One region of the Bradyrhizobium sp. UFLA05-89 genome, then DNA from elsewhere that is predicted to be linked to it. Evidence: predicted binding sites of a transcription regulator. Region 1 holds the regulator's gene; each other region holds the start of a gene.
The links. The regulator PhoB, encoded in region 1, activates phosphate uptake and scavenging genes when phosphate is short. The targets are predictions, from matches to a motif close to TGTCATNNANCTGTCAT.

Region 2: a site for PhoB is predicted at 1,592-1,608, ahead of SO139_RS36280 (UDP-2,3-diacylglucosamine diphosphatase). Genes of this name have one in related genera too.
Region 3: a site for PhoB is predicted at 1,865-1,881, ahead of SO139_RS18110 (DUF2794 domain-containing protein). Genes of this name have one in related genera too.

The regions. Positions count from the first base shown of each region.
Region 1 covers NZ_JBANBA010000016.1:94,187-97,439, forward strand. The annotation lists gene pstB (phosphate ABC transporter ATP-binding protein PstB) at 1-441, shown strand, start outside; gene phoU (phosphate signaling complex protein PhoU) at 453-1,169, shown strand; gene phoB (phosphate regulon transcriptional regulator PhoB) at 1,184-1,891, shown strand; gene SO139_RS11590 (GcrA family cell cycle regulator) at 2,117-2,629, opposite strand; gene SO139_RS11595 (aspartate aminotransferase family protein) at 3,085-3,253, shown strand, end outside.
Region 2 covers NZ_JBANBA010000105.1:8,712-11,964, forward strand. The annotation lists gene SO139_RS36265 (c-type cytochrome) at 1-34, shown strand, start outside; gene SO139_RS36270 (Lrp/AsnC ligand binding domain-containing protein) at 214-459, opposite strand; gene thiD (bifunctional hydroxymethylpyrimidine kinase/phosphomethylpyrimidine kinase) at 616-1,416, shown strand; gene SO139_RS36280 (UDP-2,3-diacylglucosamine diphosphatase) at 1,632-2,444, shown strand; gene SO139_RS36285 (glycosyltransferase family 4 protein) at 2,444-3,253, shown strand, end outside.
Region 3 covers NZ_JBANBA010000031.1:9,817-13,069, forward strand. The annotation lists gene acnA (aconitate hydratase AcnA) at 1-382, shown strand, start outside; gene SO139_RS18105 (DUF1223 domain-containing protein) at 620-1,393, shown strand; gene SO139_RS18110 (DUF2794 domain-containing protein) at 1,948-2,319, shown strand; gene SO139_RS18115 (GNAT family N-acetyltransferase) at 2,457-2,987, opposite strand; gene SO139_RS18120 (Bax inhibitor-1/YccA family protein) at 3,139-3,253, opposite strand, start outside.

The DNA.
Region 1 (3,253 bases):
GCCTTCGGCATCCGCCTCTATGAGAAGATCTCCAAATCGGAGATGGACGTCCGCGTCGAGAAGGCGCTGCGCGGCGGCGCGCTGTGGAACGAGGTCAAGGACAAGCTCAACGCCTCCGGCCTGTCGCTCTCCGGCGGCCAGCAGCAGCGTCTCTGCATCGCCCGCACCGTGGCGGTGCGTCCCGAGGTGATCCTGTTCGACGAGCCCTGCTCGGCGCTCGATCCGATCTCGACCGCTAAGGTCGAGGAGCTTATCCAGGAGCTCGCCGAGAACTACACGATCGCGATCGTCACCCACAACATGCAGCAGGCGGCGCGCGTCTCGGACAAGACCGCCTTCATGTATCTCGGCGAGCTGATCGAGTTCGACGAGACCAGCAAGATCTTCACGTCGCCCAGCGACCGGCGTACCCAAGACTACATCACCGGCCGCTTCGGCTGAGGAGACAGGAAATGGCTTCTGAACATACCGCAAAGGCCTTCGACACCGACCTGCAAGAGCTCACGCGGCTCGTTGCGGAGATGGGCGGCCTTGCCGAGCGCATGATCGTCGATTCCGTCGATGCGCTGATCCGCCGTGACGTCGCGCTCGGCCAGCGCGTGGTGGCAACCGACGCCGAGATCGACGCGCTCCAGAAGAAGATCGAGGAGCGCGCCGTGCTCACGATCGCGCGCCGCCAGCCGATGGCGGTCGACTTGCGCGAGATCGTTGGCGCCATGCGCGTCGCGACCGATCTGGAGCGGATCGGCGACCTTGCCAAGAACATGGGCAAGCGCGTCGCCGCGCTCGAGACCGATTTCCATCCGCTAAAGCTGTTCCGCGGCCTGGAACACATGACCGACCTCGTGCAGCAGCAGGTGAAGTCGGTGCTGGACGCCTATGCCGCGCATGACCTGCCGGCGGCGATGGTGGTGTGGAAAGGCGACGAGGAGGTCGACGCGATCTGCACCTCGCTGTTCCGCGAGCTCCTCACCTACATGATGGAGGATCCGCGCAACATCTCGTTCTGCATCCATTTGATGTTCTGCGCCAAGAACATCGAGCGGATCGGCGACCATGCGACCAACATCGCCGAGACCGTTTTTTACATGATCGAAGGTCAGGCCATCGCCGACAAGCGCCCGAAGGGCGACATGACGACCTTCGCCACGACCGTGCCGAACACTTAAGGAGCGACGACGCCATGGGCGCACGCATTCTGGTTGTTGAGGACGAGGAAGCGCTGACCGAGCTATTGCGCTACAACCTCGAAGGCGACGGCTACGATGTCGAGACGGTGATGCGCGGCGATGACGCCGACACCCGCCTCAAGGAGCATATCCCCGACCTGATCGTGCTCGACTGGATGCTGCCGGGCCTGTCCGGCATTGAGCTGTGCCGCAGGCTTCGCGCCAGGCCCGAGACCAAGCAGCTGCCGATCATCATGCTCACGGCACGCGGCGAGGAGAGCGAGCGGGTGCGGGGGCTTGCGACCGGCGCCGACGACTACATCGTCAAGCCGTTCTCGGTACCTGAGTTGCTCGCGCGCGTGAAAGGCCTGCTCCGGCGTGCAAGCCCCGAGCGGCTTGCGACCATACTCGCCTACGGCGACATCGAGCTCGACCGCGAGAAGCGTCGCGTCGCGCGCTCCGGACGGCCGATCGACCTCGGCCCGACCGAATATCGCCTCTTGGAGTTCTTCCTGGAGCATCCCGGCCGGGTGTTCTCGCGTGAACAGCTGCTCGACAGCGTCTGGGGCCGTGACATCTATATCGACGAGCGCACCGTCGACGTCCACATCGGCCGTCTGCGCAAGCTGCTCAATCTCGGCCGCGAGCAGGACCCGATCCGCACCGTCCGTGGCGCCGGCTACGCGCTGGACGATCGTTTCGCGAAGGCGGAGCAGACTTAAGGTTTGCAGGTGGCAGCGGTGATCCAGCGGGCTGCCGCCACATTCTCCGATGTCGTCCCTGCGAAAGCAGGGACCCATAACCACGGGGAGTGGTTTGGCGAAGACTCGGAGTGATCTTCCCGCGCAATAACTGCGCCCTGGATTATGGGTCCCTGCTTTCGCAGGGACGACATCCAATTTGTTGAACCATCGTTGCGCGTCGGCCAGCCCCCCGCGCTGATGACCTCAGCGCGTGCCGGGCTTGGCCGGTGCGCGTCGGCGGTCCGCCGCCGGCTGGTAGGCGACGCGCGAATGCTGCGCGCAGTAGGGCAGGCCCGAGAGCGACTTGCCGCCACAGAAGAAGAAATCCGGGCTCGAGGGATCGCCGACAGGCCAGTGGCAGGTCGCCTCGTTGAGCTCGAGCAGCGACAGGCGCTGGCTCATCGGAACGACGTTGTCGTAGGTGATCGGATCGGGCTCGACCTCGACCTCGAAGGCCTGGGCGAGGGCGGTGTTGCCGCGCGAGATCGGGCGGCTCACCCGCATCATGTGCTGTGCGGGGCGCGCCTTGCGGGGCCGGGGAGCCGCCGAGGACGGGCTCTTGGCGCGACCGGACAGGCCCAGCCGGTGCACCTTGCCGATTACGGCGTTGCGCGTCACATTCCCGAGCTCGGCAGCGATCTGGCTGGCCGAAAGCCCGGCTTCCCAGAGCTTTTTCAATTGCTCGACGCGATCGTCGGACCAGGTCAAAACCGTCATTGCACCCTTCCCTTCGCCGCGCGCCTGCCAATCCTTGGGGCCGCGTGGCGATGTCTAAGCCTCGAAAAACCCGTGCCCCCAGAATCCCTTAAGGCTCGCCGGGCGCGAAAAACGCACCTGAACGTTACGCCGGTACATGAGGACTAAGAGGATCAGAACTGCTGCACGAGATGTCGTATCTGACACGGTAAACGCTACAATATGGCGTGACTCCCGCGCAAGAGTCTGCGGCTCCGCGTCCACATGTTCCGTCGCTAAAAGAACTCAAAATCGCCACCGCAAGACTACGGGTCAGGCGCCTTGCAGGGCCTTCTGGCGGCATTGACAGCGGTTTTTCCAAGCATAAAATGGTGACACGTGCCGCCCTTAAAAGGCGGCACGTTTCGTTTTCCGGGCAGGTCAATGATGCGCTGCGCAAGGCAGCCTCAGCCGGCCCCAACATCCAAGTGACCGCCATGACCAAGAGCGCCGCGACGCATCTGCTTCCCGTTTTCGCCAGGGCCGAGCTCGGCTTCGAGCGCGGCGAAGGCTGCTGGCTGGTCGCAACCAATGGAGAGCGCTATCTCGATTTCACGTCGGGCGTCGCCGTGAATGCGCTCGGTCACGCGCATCCGCATCTGGTCG
Region 2 (3,253 bases), on a different contig from region 1:
CAAGCCGCCGCCGAAGCGGAAGGAGGGCGGTTAGAGCAGATGAGATTTGGTCCGGCCGATCGCGGGGTCTTACCTCTCCACAGCGGGGAGAGGTCGGATTGCGAAGCAATCCCGTGAGGGGCCGCAGCGATCAGTGAGATCGTAACCCCCCACCCGGACCGCATCTTTCGATGCGATCCGACCTCTCCCTGCGGGAGAGGTGAGATTGGGCGGCTAGCGGCCGCCAAACGCCTTGAAGGTGATGATGGTGAGGGTGTCCTGGATGCCCGGCAGGACCTGTACCTTCTCGTTGATGAAGTGGCCGATGTCGGTGTCCTTGTCGACATAGAACTTCACCAGGAGATCATAGTGACCGGCCGTGGAATAGATCTCGGAGGCGATCTCGGCTTCGGCGAGCGCGTTGGCGACCGTGTAGGACTGGCCGAGCTTGCATTTGATCTGAACGAAGAAAGGAACCATCGCGGTTGCTCCGAAGGCATGATTTGGCGGCTAATAGGCCAAAATCGGCCGGCTTTAGCAAGCGAACTTGCTGGCCTCGTGGCGCAAGCAAGCTTGCTGGTCCCGGGTATGCGCGTTAGGACAGACCATGGCCCCGATCCATCCGAAAGCCGCGCCATGACGACGCCCATAGCGCTCACCATCGCCGGCTCCGATTCGAGCGGCGGCGCCGGCATCCAGGCCGACCTGAAGACCTTCGCCGCGCTCGGCGTCTACGGCGCCTCCGCGATCACGGCGCTGACCGCGCAAAACACCAAAGGCGTGACCGGCATTCATGCGGTGCCCGCCGGGTTCGTGACCGCGCAGATCGATGCGGTGTTCTCCGATCTCGATGTCGACGCGGTCAAGATCGGCATGGTGGCGCAGGCCGCGAGCATCGATGCGATCGCCTCCAGCCTGGTGCGATGGTCGCCACGGCATGTGGTGCTCGATCCAGTGATGGTCGCAACCTCCGGCGACCGGCTGCTGGCGGCAGAGGCCGTCGAGGCATTGCGCACAAGGCTCATGCCACTTGCATCGGTGATCACGCCGAACCTGCCCGAGGCAGCCGCGCTGCTTGATGAGCCGGTAGCAGAGAGCGAGGCCGGGATCGAGAGCCAGGGGCGCCGCCTGCTCGCGCTTGGCTGTCGCGCGGTGCTGATCAAGGGCGGGCACGGGCAGGGCGCCGAGAGCATCGACTATCTCGTCAGCGCGGACGGCGTGATCGCGCTCGCCGCGCCGCGGGTTGCGACCCAAAACACCCATGGCACTGGCTGCTCGCTGTCGTCTGCCGTCGCAGCAGGGCTTGCCAAGGGCGAGGACCTCGCTACGGCCGTGCGCGATGCCAAGGCCTGGATCAGTACGGCGATTGCCGCCGCCGACCGCTTCAGCGTCGGTCACGGCCACGGGCCGATCCATCATTTCCACAAATACTATTGACCTCGGCCGCGATGGCGGCGGCCAGCCGGCGTTAACCAATAAACCTAGGGGTTCCCGGAGTTTTGCGGAGGCCTCTGCGGGGGCCATGTCGCCTGATTGTCGCATGCGGCTGATATCCGCGAAGAGGGCGAGGCAAGGTTTGATTCGTATCTGAGGGTGCCTCACAGGTTCAACCGGTCATCCCCCTGTCACGGGATATTGTTACAGGCTGGCGCATGGGAAGTTACGATGTGAGTGACGAGAGCCCGGAGCGGCGCTTTCGCACGTTGTTCATCTCCGACGTTCATCTCGGAGCCCGCGGTTCGCAAGCCGACCTCCTGCTAGACTTCCTGCGCTACCACGACGCCGATACGATCTATCTGGTCGGCGACATCGTCGATGGCTGGGCGCTGAAATCGAGCTGGCACTGGCCGCAATCGCATAACGACCTCGTCCAGAAGCTGCTGCGCAAGGCGCGCAAGGGTGCCAAGGTCATCTACGTACCCGGCAATCACGACGAGTTCCTGCGCAACTATTACGGCACGCATTTCGGCGGCATCGACGTCGTGGAGAACACCGTCCACACTGGTGTGGACGGCAAGCGATATCTCGTCATCCACGGCGACATCTTCGACCTCGTGGTGCAGAACGCGCGCTGGCTCGCCCATCTCGGCGACAAGGCCTACGACTTCGCGATCCAGATGAATCGCTTCGTCAACTTCTTTCGCCGCATGTTCGGCGTGCCCTATTGGTCGCTGTCGCAATGGGCCAAACAGAAGGTCAAGAACGCAGTCAACTATATCGGCGCGTTCGAGCAGGCGCTCTCCGCCGAAGCACGTCGCCATGACGCCGACGGCGTGATCTGCGGCCACATCCACTACGCCGTGATCCGCGACGAAAACGGCATCCGCTACATGAACTGCGGCGACTGGGTCGAGAGCTGCACCGCGCTGGTCGAGCACGATGACGGCCATTTCGAGATCATCACCTGGGCAGATCAGTTGCAGAAGCCTGCGGCCGTTCCACAGGTCGCGGCAAGAGCCGCATGATGCGCATCCTGGTCGCGACCGACGCCTGGCACCCGCAAGTCAACGGTGTGGTTCGGACTCTGACCAAGCTCGCTGACGCTGCGAAGGCGCTGGACGTCGAGTTCAGCTTCCTCACCCCGCAATCGTTCCGTACCTTCGCGATGCCGAGCTATCGCGACGTGCGGCTCGCGATGCCGCGGCCGGCGAGGATTGCCAAGCTGATCGAGGAGGCGGGCCCCGACAGCATCCATATCGCGACCGAAGGGCCGATCGGCCTCATGGTCCGCCGCTATTGCCGGCAACGCAAGCTGCCTTTCACGACGAGCTTCCACACCCGTTTCCCCGAATATGTCCGCGCCAGGGTACCGGTTCCGGGCTCGCTGATCTGGCGGGCGCTGCGCCGTTTCCACGCGTCCAGCCGCGCCGTGATGGCGGCGACCCCGGCGCTGGCGCGCGAGCTCAGTGAACGTGGCTTTGACAATGTCGTGCTGTGGCCGCGCGGCGTCGACAACAAGCTGTTCTATCCCCGCGCCATCGATCTCTGCTTCCCCGCGCCGGTGTTCCTCTGCGTCGGCCGAACCGCGGTAGAGAAGAATCTCGAGGCGTTCCTCGACCTCGATCTGCCCGGCACCAAGGTGATCGTCGGCGACGGACCGGCGCGCGCCGGCCTTGAGCAGGCCTATCCCCAGGCGATCTTCTTGGGGGAAAAGCACGGCGAGGCGCTGGCCGAAATCTATGCGGCCGCGGATGTCTTCGTGTTTCCGAGCCGGACCGACACCTTTGGCCTCGTGCTCCTCGAAGCGCTGGCGAGCGGCCTTCCAGTGGCGGCA
Region 3 (3,253 bases), on a different contig from region 1:
GTTCGCCGGCGCCGAATACGGCAACGGCTCCTCGCGCGACTGGGCGGCGAAAGGCACACGTCTGCTCGGCGTTCGCGCCGTGGTCTGCCAGAGCTTCGAGCGCATCCATCGCTCCAACCTGGTCGGCATGGGCGTGCTGCCGCTCACCTTCGAGGAAGGCACTTCCTGGCAGTCGCTTGGCCTGAAGGGCGATGAGAAGGTCACGCTGCGCGGCCTCGTCGGCGACCTCAAGCCGCGCCAGAAGCTGACCGCAGAGATCGTCTCGGCCGACGGCTCGCTGCAGCGCGTTTCGCTGCTCTGCCGCATCGATACGCTGGACGAGCTCGACTACTATCGCAACGGCGGTATCCTGCACTACGTCCTGCGCAAACTCGCGGCGTAAGCGCGGATTTGTGAACTATGGCTCACTGCGAAGTGAGTAGAACGTTAAGCGAAGGCGGCCTATCAAGGGCCGCCTTTGTTCGTTTGCGGTATGTTCCAGATGGGCTCGTCCGGGCAGAGATCTTCGTCTCGGACGATGCGGAGCGCACTGCGCGCGCAGGATTTGTCCGTAAGACTACGGTGACCAACTCGCAATGAGATTTCCCCTCGACATCAGCTAAAGTGTGCAGCGTTCAACATGACAATGATGGCCTCTAATCTGATTTCGCGATGGTCCGGTGCGATCTGGTCAGGTGCACTGGGCGTCTGCGCGATCATCGCGGTCATCCGTCCTGCCCACGCCGATCCCCGCGCGGTCGTCGAACTCTTCACCTCTCAGGGCTGCTCGTCCTGTCCGCCCGCCGACAAGATCATCGGTGAACTCTCGAACGATCCCTCGATCATCGCACTCAGCATGCCGATCGATTACTGGGATTATCTCGGCTGGAAGGACACGCTGGCGGATTCACGCTTCTCGGCGCGACAGCGGGCCTATTCGCGCATGCGCGGCGACCGCGAGGTTTACACGCCGCAGGTCGTGGTCAACGGCTCGGCGCATGTCATCGGCAGCGACCGCGCCGGCATCGAGAGCGCGATCGCGAAGACTGCGAAAAGCGACACCGTGATGAGCGTGCCGGTGTCGATGTCTCTCGCAGGCAAGCAGCTCAACGTCTCGGTGGCGGCGAGCAAGGAGGCAGCGGTCTCGCATGGTGAAGTCTGGATCTGCTCGATCACCAAAGCGGTGCCGATCTCGATCGGACGCGGCGAAAACCGCGGGCAGCAGATCACTTACCACAACGTGGTGCGTAACCTGCTGAAGGTCGGTGACTGGAACGGCACTTCGGAAAGTTGGACTGTGCCGCTGGAGAACCTATCGCGCGAGGGCGTCGACGGCGCGGTGGTCTATGTCCAGGATGGCAGTCGCGAGAAGCCCGGGCCCATGCTGGGCGCAGCGTACACGTCGCTGCATTGATCTCGTAGCTTCGAATTTTTCCTGACAAGCGGTCTCTCTGGATCCTCATGGTGAGGAGGCGCGCCAGCGCCGTCTCGAACCATGTAGGCCGCGCTGCCGCACCCGGGCCTTCATCCTTCGAGACGCCGCGCAAGGCGCGGCTCCTCAGGATGAGGGAACGCAGAACCATCCCGACACAACAAAAAAGGACCAACTCGCGTTGGTCCTTCCTTCGTGCGAACAGGCCCGATCCCGACGACCCCGGGGGGCTGGGGGCTGAGGAATCCGGAACCGAAAGGACCGGGCCAACGCACACGAATCTTTTCGCAATGCAGGGCGGCAGGCGCTAGGCGGAAAAGAGGCGAGACTATGATTCCTGCTAACGATCCCGTGACGGTATGTCGCGAGCGAGTTCCACAGCCAGGAGGTGTGTTTGCGGCGCGATGTGCAGCCGCGCGGTTGGCGCCTCTTGCGGCCGGCCGCGGTTGGCGCAATCATGTAACTGTCATGATCCGCGGGGCGAGGACGCTTTCGCGACCGCCGGTCATCCGTCAACGCCACAGGAGGCGCTTCGCATGAGTCTGATGTCGGAGGATGCCGATCCGAGCGAGCAGCGCGCAGTGGCGCGTAGCGCCGCTGCGGGTTCCCAACCGAGCCGGGTGACGTTCAACCGGCTCGAATTGCATCGCATCCTCAACCTTTATGGCCGCATGGTCGCCGACGGCGAGTGGCGGGACTATGCCATCGACTTCCTGAAAGACCGCGCCGTGTTCTCGGTCTATCGCCGCGCCTCCGAAGTGCCGCTTTACCGCATCGAGAAAGACCCGCGGCTCGCGCGCAAGCAGGGCATGTACAGCGTGATCTCGGCGACCGGCCTGATCCTGCGCCGCGGCCACGAGCTCGATCGCGTGTTGCTGGTGATAGATCGGAAGCTCGCGGTGGTTTAGCCGCTCGTGCAGCCGCCGTAGCGTTGCTGCGTAGGGTGGGCAAGGGCGCTCTTGCGCCGTGCCCACCAGTTCTGTCTCCCGGATTTTTGACACCAGAGGTGGGCACGCTCCGCTTTGCCCACCCTACGAATCCGGGCCTACTTCTCCGGCACGCTCGTTGCGCCCTCGCCGAGGTCGCGCTGCATCATCACCGTGTCGAGCCAGCGGCCGAACTTCAGGCCGACATTGGGATGCGTGCCGATCATCTTGAAGCCGGCGCTGGTGTGCACGCCGATCGAGCCGGCATTGGCGGAATCGCCGATCACGGCGATCATCTGGCGGAAGCCGCGCGCCTCGCATTCGACGAGCAGCCGCTGCAACAGCGCCGAGCCGATGCCGCGGCGATGGAATGACGGCTCGAGATAGATCGAGTTCTCCACCGTGAAGCGATAGGCCGGCCGCGGCCGGTAGGCGCCAGCATAGGCGTAACCGGCGATGCGGCCATCGAGCTCGGCGACGAAATAGGGATAGCCGCCATCCGTCAGTGCCTTGTAGCGGCGCGTCATCTCGGCGAGGTCGGGCGGTTCGAGCTCGAACGTCGCGGTGCCGTGGCGCACGGCGTGCTCGTAGATGGCGGTGATGGCGGGAAGGTCGGCCTCGGTTGTGGGCCTGATTTCAGGTGCGGACATGGAGGTAGCTTAAAGGCTCCGCGCGTTTGCCGAAAGAGCGAAGCCGCTTTCGCCTTTCGCGGGTGATGACAGTGGGTGTGTGGCGTGCTCCTAGCCAAACAAAAACCCCGGCCTTGCGGCCGGGGTTCGTGTCGTTCACTCGTCTCAGAGCCTAGTCGCGCTGGCCGAGGAGCTGCAGCAGCAGCGTGAACAGGTTGATGAAGTTCAAATACAGCGACAGCGCACCGGTGATCGCCGCGCGTTCGGCAATGTCGCCGCCGGCCGAG